DNA from 3 places in the Hymenobacter cellulosivorans genome. Region 1 is predicted to be linked to each of the others. Evidence: riboswitches for the same ligand, from Rfam matches in the RefSeq annotation. Region 1 holds a riboswitch; each other region holds the start of a gene.
What was found. A riboswitch is a leader RNA that binds a small molecule or an ion and turns the genes downstream of it on or off. The one in region 1 is predicted to bind S-adenosylmethionine.

Region 1 (3,269 bases):
GCCAGTACGCGCCCGTGCAGTGGATTCAGCCGCCCGCTGCTCCGGTAAAAACCACGCCCGGCACGGCCCTTTTCTCAGAAGCATCGGCCTTCCTCATTACCGATATTCTGGCCCAGCTCACCCGCCCCGACTTGCCCGTGGGTTACGAAACCAGCGTCCGGCTGCCCAAAATTGCCTGGAAAACCGGCACCAGCTACGGCCGCCGCGACGCCTGGAGCATTGGCTATAATAAAGAGTACACCATCGGGGTGTGGGTCGGCAACTTCAGCGGGCAGGGCAGCCCGGCCCTTACGGGCTCCGATATTGCCACGCCCCTACTCTTCGACCTGTTCAACGCTGTGGCCTACAATTCACCCAACAACTGGTTTCAGCCCCCGGCCAGCCTCGACTTCCGGCTAGTATGCGCCGAAACCGGCCGCCCGCCCGGCGAGAATTGCCCCAACCAAATTATCGACTACTTCCTACCGGGCGTGTCGGCTAGCCTGCGCTGCCAGCATCAGAAAGAGGTGCTGCTCTCCGCCGATGGCCAATACACTTACTGCCGGGCCTGCGCGCCGGCGGCTGGCTTCCGGCGTGAGTTATACCCGAATCTGCTGCCCGAAGTAGCGGCGTTTAAAGAAGCCCAGGGTATTCCTTACCGCCGCCTGCCACCCCACAATCCCGGCTGCCAGCTTGTGCGCGGGGGCCGGGAAAAGGCGCCCAGCATCACTTCGCCCCTGGCCAATACCGAGTACGTACTTAACAAAGGTGAGCAGCAGCAACTCTTGCTCAGCTGCGCCACCGACAACGAGGTGCGCCAGGTGTCGTGGTACATCAACGACCAATTTTTGCGTACGGCGGCGGCTACCGAGCGGGTGTTTTTCCGGCCGTCAGCCGGCGTACTGAAAATTTCCTGCGCCGATGACCACGGCCGCAACACTAATATTCAGATTGTGGTGAATGAGCTGTAGCGCTCCAGCCACACATCCGGCAGCAGACTTTCTTGTCGGTTGACAATTCTGCCCCACCTACTTTTTGGCAGTGTGTCAGTCTACCAACCGATGCCGAATATGGCCCTATCCCTATTTAAACACATAAAACCAGTCAAAAATCATAGCCGAATGGCATTCGCATTATTACCTAAAGTTATAATGTAAGTTTATAGCACTATCCCCTGCTTTCGCTATTCAACGTTCTAGTATACAAATTGATGCATAGCAATTCACACAAACATTATTACTTCCTTTCACTATAACTTGCAATTATAAAACTCCTGCTATTACCTTTGCAGAGTCAATTCTTTACCCATCAAAGGATTGTTTTTATACAGAGGCGTGGAGAGACAGGCTCGACGAAGCGCCGGCAACCACCGCAAATGCGGAACGGTGCCAAGTCCTGACCATATAAAAACAACAACGTCGTGAAAACCTTGTCCAACGCCCGCACACTCTCTCCCACCTCCGCTGCTCTACAGCCTGGATGTTGTGGCATGATGTGCTGTCGGTGTTGCTAGCAGGTCACGCCCCCTTTTTCTTCCTGCCCGTGCCGACGTTCAGCCCGCTAAGCTGACTTCGCACCACCCTTTCCCGACTACCGCAGGATAGTCTGCCTGATTTCGCACAACTCCGCTGCGCCCAGGCTCTCCACGCCGCCGGCTTTTCCTCCCGGAAAAACCACATCCTCTTCGAAACATGCAAGTAGCCTCTGAGGCGCTGGTTACGCGCCTGCGCCAACAGCTCGCCGGGCTTTCCGCCGCGGAAATACTCGCGGAAGTAGCCGCCCAGTTTCCCGGCACCGCCATTTTCTCGACTTCCTTCGGCCTTGAAGACCAGATTATTACCCACCTGATTTTCGAGCATAACCTGCCTATCAAGGTTTTCACGCTGGATACGGCCCGCAACTTCCAGGAGACCTACTCCACCTGGAATAAAACCTTGCTGCGCTACGGCAAATCCATTGAGCCTTACTTTCCGCAGCAGTCGGCCGTCGAACAGCTTTTGCTCGAAAAAGGCCCAAACAGCTTCTACGAAAGCGTGGGAAACCGCAAGGAATGCTGCGGTATCCGGAAGGTAGAGCCCCTGCGCCGGGCCTTGCTGGGGCAGCAGGCCTGGTTTACGGGCATCCGGGCCGAGCAGTCGGCCAACCGCCAGGATATGCACGCGGTGGAGTGGGACGCGGGCCACCAGCTCATCAAGTTTCATCCGCTTTTCGACTGGACTTTCGAGCAGTGCTGGGACTTTGTGCATGCCCACAGCATCCCCTTTAACCCGCTGCACCAGCAAGGCTTCGTGAGTATCGGCTGCGCGCCCTGCACCCGGGCTATCAAAGCTGGCGAGGATTTCCGGGCCGGACGCTGGTGGTGGGAAGACCAATCGGCCAAGGAATGTGGCCTGCACAGCACCCACAACGGCCCCGACCCGGTGGTGGAGCCCGTCAACGCTTCGACTCTGTAAGCAGCATCCAATTTATACATCAGCGGGCAATCGGGCCTGCCGCGGCACTTAAGATTTACCTGAGCATGAGTACCCCTCACTTCGATTACCTCGACCGGCTGGAAGCCGAAGCCATTCATATTCTGCGGGAAGTTGCGGGCCAGTTTGAGCGCCCGGCCCTACTGTTTTCGGGGGGCAAAGACTCGATTGTGCTAACGCGCCTGGCCGAAAAGGCCTTTCGTCCCGGCCGCTTTCCCTTCCCGCTGGTGCACGTGGATACCGGCCACAACTTTCCCGAAGTACTCCAGTTCCGCGACGAGCTGGCGGCTCAATTGGGCGAAAAGCTCATCGTACGTAGCGTGGAAGACACCATCAAGCGGCAGCGCCTACGCGAGCCGGGCGGCAAGTTTCCCAGCCGCAACCCGCTGCAAACCTACACCCTGCTCGAAACCATCGAGGAATTCCAGTTTGATGCCTGCATTGGCGGGGCCCGGCGCGACGAGGAAAAGGCCCGGGCCAAGGAGCGCATCTTCTCGGTGCGCGACGAGTTCGGCCAGTGGGACCCCAAGCGCCAGCGCCCCGAGCTTTGGAACGTGTACAACGGCCGGATTCAGCGCGGCGAAAACGTGCGCGTGTTCCCGATTTCCAACTGGACCGAGCTGGACGTGTGGCGCTACATTCAGCGCGAAAACATTGCCCTGCCCAGCATCTACTTCGGCCACCCGCGCACCTGTGTGGTGCTGCCCAGCGGGCAGCTGCTCGGCCTCAACGAGCACCTGCGCCTCGACGAAACCGACGAAATCGTGGAGCGCCAAGTGCGCTTCCGCACCGTCGGCGACTCGACCTGCACCGCCGCCG
Region 2 (3,269 bases), 2.0 Mb from region 1:
TCAGGGCATGGCACACCCATACCACATTGTCTCGGGCTTCGTTGAGCGTGCCGAAGGTGTGGTAGGCTATCTGCACCGGAGCCAGCGTCGCGCCACTTTCGAGCACGAGTCCCGCCGGAAGGTTCAAAAGCCGAGGCTGATTCATGAGGCAATAGGTCGGGTTGGGCAGCCCGCTGGTAAGCGGCGGGCTTTAATATCAATGCAATAGCGCGCGGGCTGAGCCGGCTGGTCCGTCTTGCATCAGTCCCACCCAATGAAGGTTTTGGTGGACCTCTGCCGGCTCAACCCGGGCTATTGCGGAATGGTCAGGATGATTCCTCTCTCACAACTCCTCATCCTGCCATTCACGGCGCTGCCGTAGCCGGAGCAGACGGGCCACTCTCATTGCCCGCCAAGTCTCCTCTCTACTTTAGACCTCCAGCGGGGCAGCGTGTTCTACTTCGGGCTGCACCACGGCGTCTTCCTCGTCGTCGGAAGTCGTGGGGGCAGCGTTGCGCACGGCGTCGAAGGCCTGGGCCAAGTCTGCGCGGATGTCTTCGAAATGTTCAATACCTACCGACAGGCGCAGCGAAGTGGGCGTCACGCCGGCAGCGCGCTGCTCTTCCTCCGAAAGCTGCTGGTGGGTGGTAGCCGAGGGTTGAATAATCAGCGTCTTGGCGTCGCCCACGTTGGCCAGGTGGCTCACTAGCTTTAGGTTGTCGATAAACTGGGTGGCCGTTTCCTTGCTGCCTTTGATGCTGAAAGTCAGTACGCCGCCGTAGCCGCGCTTCAGGTATTTCTGGGCCAAGGCGTGGTAGGGGCTGCTCTTTAGGCCCGGATAATTCACACTCTCCACCTGCGGGTGCTGCTCCAGCCAGGTGGCAATGCGCAGGGCGTTTTCCACGGTGCGGTCGACGCGCAAACTCAGGGTTTCGAGGCCGATGAGCAGCTGCCAGGAGTTGAAGGGGCTGATGGCCGGACCGAAGTCGCGCAGGCCTTCCACACGGGCCCGGATGATGAAGGCAATGTTGCCAAACGGCCCATTCTTGCCGAACACGTCGTTGAATACCAAGCCGTGGTAGCCTTCCGAGGGCTCGGTGAACTGCGGAAACTTGCCGTTGCCGAAGTCGTACTTGCCGCCGTCCACAATCACGCCGCCGATGCTGGTGCCGTGCCCGCCAATCCACTTCGTGGCCGATTCTACCACAATGTGGGCGCCGTGCTCCAGGGGCCGGAACAGGTAGCCGCCCGCCCCGAAGGTATTGTCGACAACCAGCGGCAGGTCGTGCTTTTCGGCAATGGCCGCAATCCGCTCAAAGTCCGGAATGCTGAAGCTCGGGTTGCCGATGGTTTCGAGGTAAATAGCCTTGGTGCTCTCGTCAATCAGCTGCTCAAACGAAGCCGGGTTGTCGCCGTCGGCAAAGCGCACTTCGATGCCCAGGCGCTTGAAAGCCACTTTAAACTGGTTGTACGTGCCGCCATAGAGGTGGGAGCTGCTTACAAAATTGTCGCCGGCCTGCAGGATGTTGTTCAGGGCAATAAACTGTGCCGCCTGCCCCGAGCCCGTGGCTAGGGCCGCTACTCCGCCTTCCAACGCCGCTACGCGCTGCTCAAACACGTCGGTGGTGGGGTTCATCAGCCGGGTGTAGATGTTGCCAAACTCCTTCAGCGCAAACAGGTTGGCCCCGTGCTCGGCGTTCTTGAAAACATAGGAAGTCGTTTGGTAAAGCGGTACGGCGCGGGCTCCGGTTACGGGGTCGGGCTGCTGGCCGGCGTGAAGTTGCAGGGTCTCGAATTGCAGGGCTTGCGTGGACATGATACGGCTGAGTTAAGAAGTCTTTGAAATGAAGTTTCAGATTGTCAGCTGGTTGGAGTCATGGCGACGGCAACCAGGAAGGCATCCGGAGCCCCAAAAGGCTGCAGCGGAGCCCGGCCAGACCCTGCGCCGAAGTGCACCAGCAAGTGGCCGCACACGGTGGGAAAGCCAGAAAAAAGGAGAAAGGGGAGAAGCTAGGCGCTCAGTGGGCTAGCAACAGCAACAACACGTGGACCAACTGCACATTCGCATTCGTGCGGCCAGCCGGGGCGAAAACCCAGCGGCGAAAACGCGCAAACCCATCGGCGAGGCAGCGGGCACAGAGGCGGCTGCAGCGGATGGGGAGATGAAAGCGGAAGCGGGGTTGTTTTCCATGGTACTCGACTTATAGCTCCCGCGGGCCTTACGCCGGGCGGGCAGGAATTGGCACCTTTCATCAGATGAAGGTTGCCAGCGGGTCAGGGAGCCTGTTCTCTCGCCGCTTCTGTATAAATTCTTTCAAACTGTCCCATCGTTCTGGGAGAGTACCGGGTTGGTGACTGCAAATGTACAGATGGAATTGAGAAGACCAAATTCTGCGAAAAGTTTTTTTGCTTTTCCAAAAAAGCAGGCAGAAAAAAACGCCGCCCGAAGCTCGGGCGGCGTTTCCAACCTTTTTCTGCAAAAAAGGACCTAAAGGGTAGGTAACGTAAGCTGCTGACCCACTTCGATATGGTCGGGGTTAGCGCCAATAATAGCTTTGTTTGCTTCGTAAATCTGGTGCCACTTCGAGGCGTCACCGTAGTGGTTTTTGGCAATCTTGGAGAGTGAATCTCCACTTACCACAGTGTAAGAGTCGCCTTTTGCGGCGGCGGGTTGCGCCGTGGGGTTGGCAGCGGCATTATTATTTCCGAAAAAATCGGTGCCACCGGCGGCGGGCTTGGCGGCGGGTTGAACCGGTTTTTCTTCGCCTTTATTGCTGAGGAAATCGAACAGTCCCATGAGTATGTGTCGGTTAAGGTGAGGGGAGAGTGGCAGTACCGCATGTGCCTGACGGCCACGGTATCAGGGGCTATTACGCCCCGGGGTTGAAATTGGTTGTGGCCGCCTAAGCCCAGCCGTGCTAGGCTTAACTCTTTAGCTTCTGCCCCGTAAGAACCGCAACGCTAGCCGCTATTTGGGCGGCGGCGGGTTGTTTTTGTCCTTCCCCAAAACCCTTTCTTTCCTCATGAAAACTCTCCCCACTTCCTTTCGCTTACTCGCCAGCCTGCTGACGCTGGCCGTTCTGTTCCTGTCTGCCTGCGGTAGCAAGGAAGGTAAAGTTGAAGGCGTAAATATGCTCTACGGTACGGAGAGCAAGGTCTGGAAAACTGACAAAGAGCTCAGCGCCGGCGGCGAGAAAGTGAAACAGACCGACGCCCAGGAAGACGAGCGGCTTACGTTCTTCGCCAACGGTCAGTACAACATGACTTCACCCGCCGGGGCCGTCAATGGT
Region 3 (3,269 bases), 1.2 Mb from region 1:
GCGTCAATGGCCTCATCGTCGTCACCTCCCCGCGCTACCGCTTCGATTTGATCTTCAACCTGTCGTTGGCCGGCATCACCATCCTGCTCAACCGCCTGCTGATTCCGCGCCTGGGCATTACGGGCTCGGCCCTGGCCACACTCTTTGCCATTGTGAGCATCAACACGGTCCGCACCTGGTTTGTGTGGTACAGCTACCGGCTCCAACCCTTTACCTGGCGCATTCCGGTGGTGCTGGCCGTGGCGGCCGGCAGCGGCCTGCTGGTGTGGCTGCTGCCCACCTTGCCCTCCAAGCTGCTCACCATGCTGCTGCGGGGCTCGGTCCTGACGGGGCTCTACGGCGGGGCCTTGCTCGGGCTGGGCTTGGTGCCCGAAGCCCAGCCGTTGCTCCGAAAGCTGCTGCGCAAATAAGCTGTACCGCGAAGTTCCACTTCGCGAGGCGTAGGCGCCGTCAGCACGACGGTCGTTCAACGTCTCGCGAAGTAAAACTTCGCGGTACATCCAAACCTTCTTCACCGATGAAGAGGCCCCACCACGACCCTGGGAGGCACCCTTCACCAGTGAAGAAGGCTTCCCAAGGCCGTGGCAGACAGCCTGCACCGGTGAAGAGCCACTAAAAAGGCCTTGGGAGGCGTTCCGCACGCGTGCAGAATGCCTCCCAAGGCCTTAAAAACAGTTTTGCACGCGTGCGGAATGCCTGCCGAGCCCTTGACCAGCGCTCCGCACGCGTGCGAGGTGCCCACCAAGCCGCTAGGATACGCCTACCCTTGGCCCTGCTCCTGGCCCAGCTTGCTGTGCTTCTTACCGTAGCCGTAGTAGATGGCCAGGCCGATGGCCAGCCACACGAAGAGCCGCAACCAGGTGTCGAGGGGCAGCGAAATCATCATCAGCACGCAGGTCAGAATGCCCAGGATAGGCACCACCGGCACCCAGGGCGTGCGGAAGCCGCGCGGAGCGTTGGGTTCTTTTTTGCGCATAATCAGCACGCCCAGGCACACCATCACGAAAGCCAGTAGGGTCCCGATACTGGTCATTTCGCCCACCACGGAGATGGGCACGAAGCCGGCAAACAGGCTGATAAAGGCCCCCAGCAGCAGGTTGGACTTGTGCGGGGTGCTGAATGTGGGGTGTACCTCGGCAAAGACTTTGGGTAGGAGCCCGTCCTTGGACATGGAGAAGAACACCCGGCTCTGCCCCATCAAATCGACCAGGATAACAGAGGTATAGCCGATGAGAATGGCGATGATAATGGCCGAGGACAACCAGCCGTAGGGCGTCTTTTCGATGGCAATAGCCACTGGGGCGGCGCTGTTTTTAAATTCGGTATAGTTGGCCACGCCCGTCAGCACGTGCCCGAAGAGAATGAAGAGCACGGTGCATACCAGCAAGGACCCGATAATGCCGATGGGCATGTTGCGCTGCGGGTTCTTGGTTTCCTGGGCCATCGTGGCCACGATATCGAAGCCGATAAAGACGAAGAACACGACCCCGGCCCCGCGCAGGATGCCGCTCCAGCCAAACTCGCCGAACGTGCCCGTGTTCTGGGGGATGTAGGGTTGGTAGTTGGCGGGGTCAATGTATTGCCAGCCCAAGGCAATGAACACCAGCACGACGGCCACCTTCAAAGTCACGACCAGGGCATTGAACCAGGCCGAGCCCGAGGTACCCCGGATGATGATGGCCGTAATAGCCAGCACGATGAGCATGGCCGGGATGTTGACCAGGCCCGTGACGGTGCCGCCATCGGCCAGCTTGGCCGTTTCGAAGGGCGACATCACCAGTTGGGGCGGAATGTGCAGGTTGAACTTGTCGAGCACCTTGACCAGGTACTGCGACCAGCTGATGGCCACCGTGGCGGCTCCCACCGAGTACTCCAGAATCAAATCCCAGCCGATAATCCAGGCAAACAGCTCGCCCATCGTAGCGTAGGAATAGGTGTAGGCCGAGCCGGCAACGGGCACCATGGAGGCAAACTCGGCGTAGCACAAGGCCGAAAAGGCGCAGCCCACGGCGGCTACCAGAAAAGACAAGGTGACGGCCGGGCCGGCGTTGTTGGCGGCGGCAATGCCGGTGAGCGAGAACAAGCCCGCCCCGATAATAACTCCGATGCCGATGGCCACCAGGCTAAAGCCGCCCAGGCTGCGCTTGAGGGTACCGGCTCCCGTTTCGGCCGCCTCGATGCGAAGCAGCTCCAGTGATTTTTTAAGCATAAAAAGAGGTAGGAACGCGCCGCAGCCCGCTCAGAGGTGAAGAAGGTTCCGGCTGCGGCCCAGCCGCTGCTGCAACAACGGCCGGCCCGCGCAACGGCGCAGAGCCCGGCCACAACCGGAGATAGAAAAGATTACGAGGCAATGGCTCCGCAGACGCGGGAGCCGGGCGGCACGGGGGCCGCAGGGGCTAGTGCCCGGCGCTTCAGCAACAGCAACAACACCCGTGCTTGCCGGCTACAGTCACCAGGGACGCAGCAGATACGGCGGCAACACAAACAGCAACGGGCAGGCGGGGGAAGCAATCCACGGCAACTTGTTTTTATATGGGCAGGAATTGGCACCGTTCCGCCAGGGGGCGGGGGGTTGCCGGCGCTTCGCGGAGCCTGTCTCTCAGCGCCTCTGTATAAAAACAATCCTTTGGGCAGAAAGAATTGATGGCGCAAAGGTAGCGCGGCCCGGGCCGGATTTGCAACCGGGCCGCTAAATTCACCACCGGAAGGCGTGCCAGGCAGTCCGCCTGGGCAGCCACCGCGGCCGGGAACCCATTGGGAGTGGGCCGGGAGCAATAAAAACGTCATGTCGAGCGAAGCGAGACATCTCACGTGCAAAGGCAATTGTATTACTATTGCAACGGCAGCACGCGCGGTTCCTCCCTGCACTCGGAAGGACGTTCCCTTGTTTCAACCAAGCCCCCGCTGCGTTACCTGCCCTAGCCGGCCCGCTCCTGCCGCAGCTTAACCTAATGCGGGCAAAAGCAGTAGGTGTCGGTACGGTTTCGGCGCCTGGGCGCTGGTTAGCCGTTTTGCTTGTCTTCCTCGTTCATCCTCACCGGCCGGGCGGCGGCTTTTTACACTGCCAGCTGCTTACAGCTACCGCCCCGGCCCTTCTGCACCCTATGCACCCCGGAGTAAAAACCGCCCTGAAAATAACCGGCTACACCCTTGGCTCCCTCGTGGCCGTGGCCGGCCTCTACGTCGCCTCCTCGTTTGCCTTGTCCCGCATTCCGGTCAACGCCCAGGACCAGGACCCGGCCGAAGACGTGGACATCTACATCCTCTCC

Region 2: linked by a shared signal. The riboswitch ahead of MUN80_RS01590 (O-acetylhomoserine aminocarboxypropyltransferase/cysteine synthase family protein) and the one ahead of MUN80_RS09720 (phosphoadenylyl-sulfate reductase) in region 1 are both predicted to bind S-adenosylmethionine.
Region 3: linked by a shared signal. The riboswitch ahead of MUN80_RS15005 (amino acid permease) and the one ahead of MUN80_RS09720 (phosphoadenylyl-sulfate reductase) in region 1 are both predicted to bind S-adenosylmethionine.

The regions. Positions count from the first base shown of each region.
Region 1 is NZ_CP095049.1:2,299,791-2,303,059, reverse strand. Features, by position in the region: gene pbpC (penicillin-binding protein 1C) at 1-950, shown strand, start outside; SAM riboswitch class I at 1,299-1,389, shown strand; gene MUN80_RS09720 (phosphoadenylyl-sulfate reductase) at 1,671-2,432, shown strand; gene cysD (sulfate adenylyltransferase subunit CysD) at 2,498-3,269, shown strand, end outside.
Region 2 is NZ_CP095049.1:347,427-350,695, reverse strand. Features, by position in the region: gene MUN80_RS01595 (homoserine O-acetyltransferase family protein) at 1-145, opposite strand, end outside; gene MUN80_RS01590 (O-acetylhomoserine aminocarboxypropyltransferase/cysteine synthase family protein) at 410-1,795, opposite strand; SAM riboswitch class I at 2,178-2,290, opposite strand; gene MUN80_RS01585 (LysM peptidoglycan-binding domain-containing protein) at 2,468-2,776, opposite strand; gene MUN80_RS01580 (hypothetical protein) at 3,003-3,269, shown strand, end outside.
Region 3 is NZ_CP095049.1:3,532,977-3,536,245, reverse strand. Features, by position in the region: gene MUN80_RS15010 (lipopolysaccharide biosynthesis protein) at 1-410, shown strand, start outside; gene MUN80_RS15005 (amino acid permease) at 761-2,209, opposite strand; SAM riboswitch class I at 2,526-2,619, opposite strand; gene MUN80_RS15000 (TIGR02117 family protein) at 3,105-3,269, shown strand, end outside.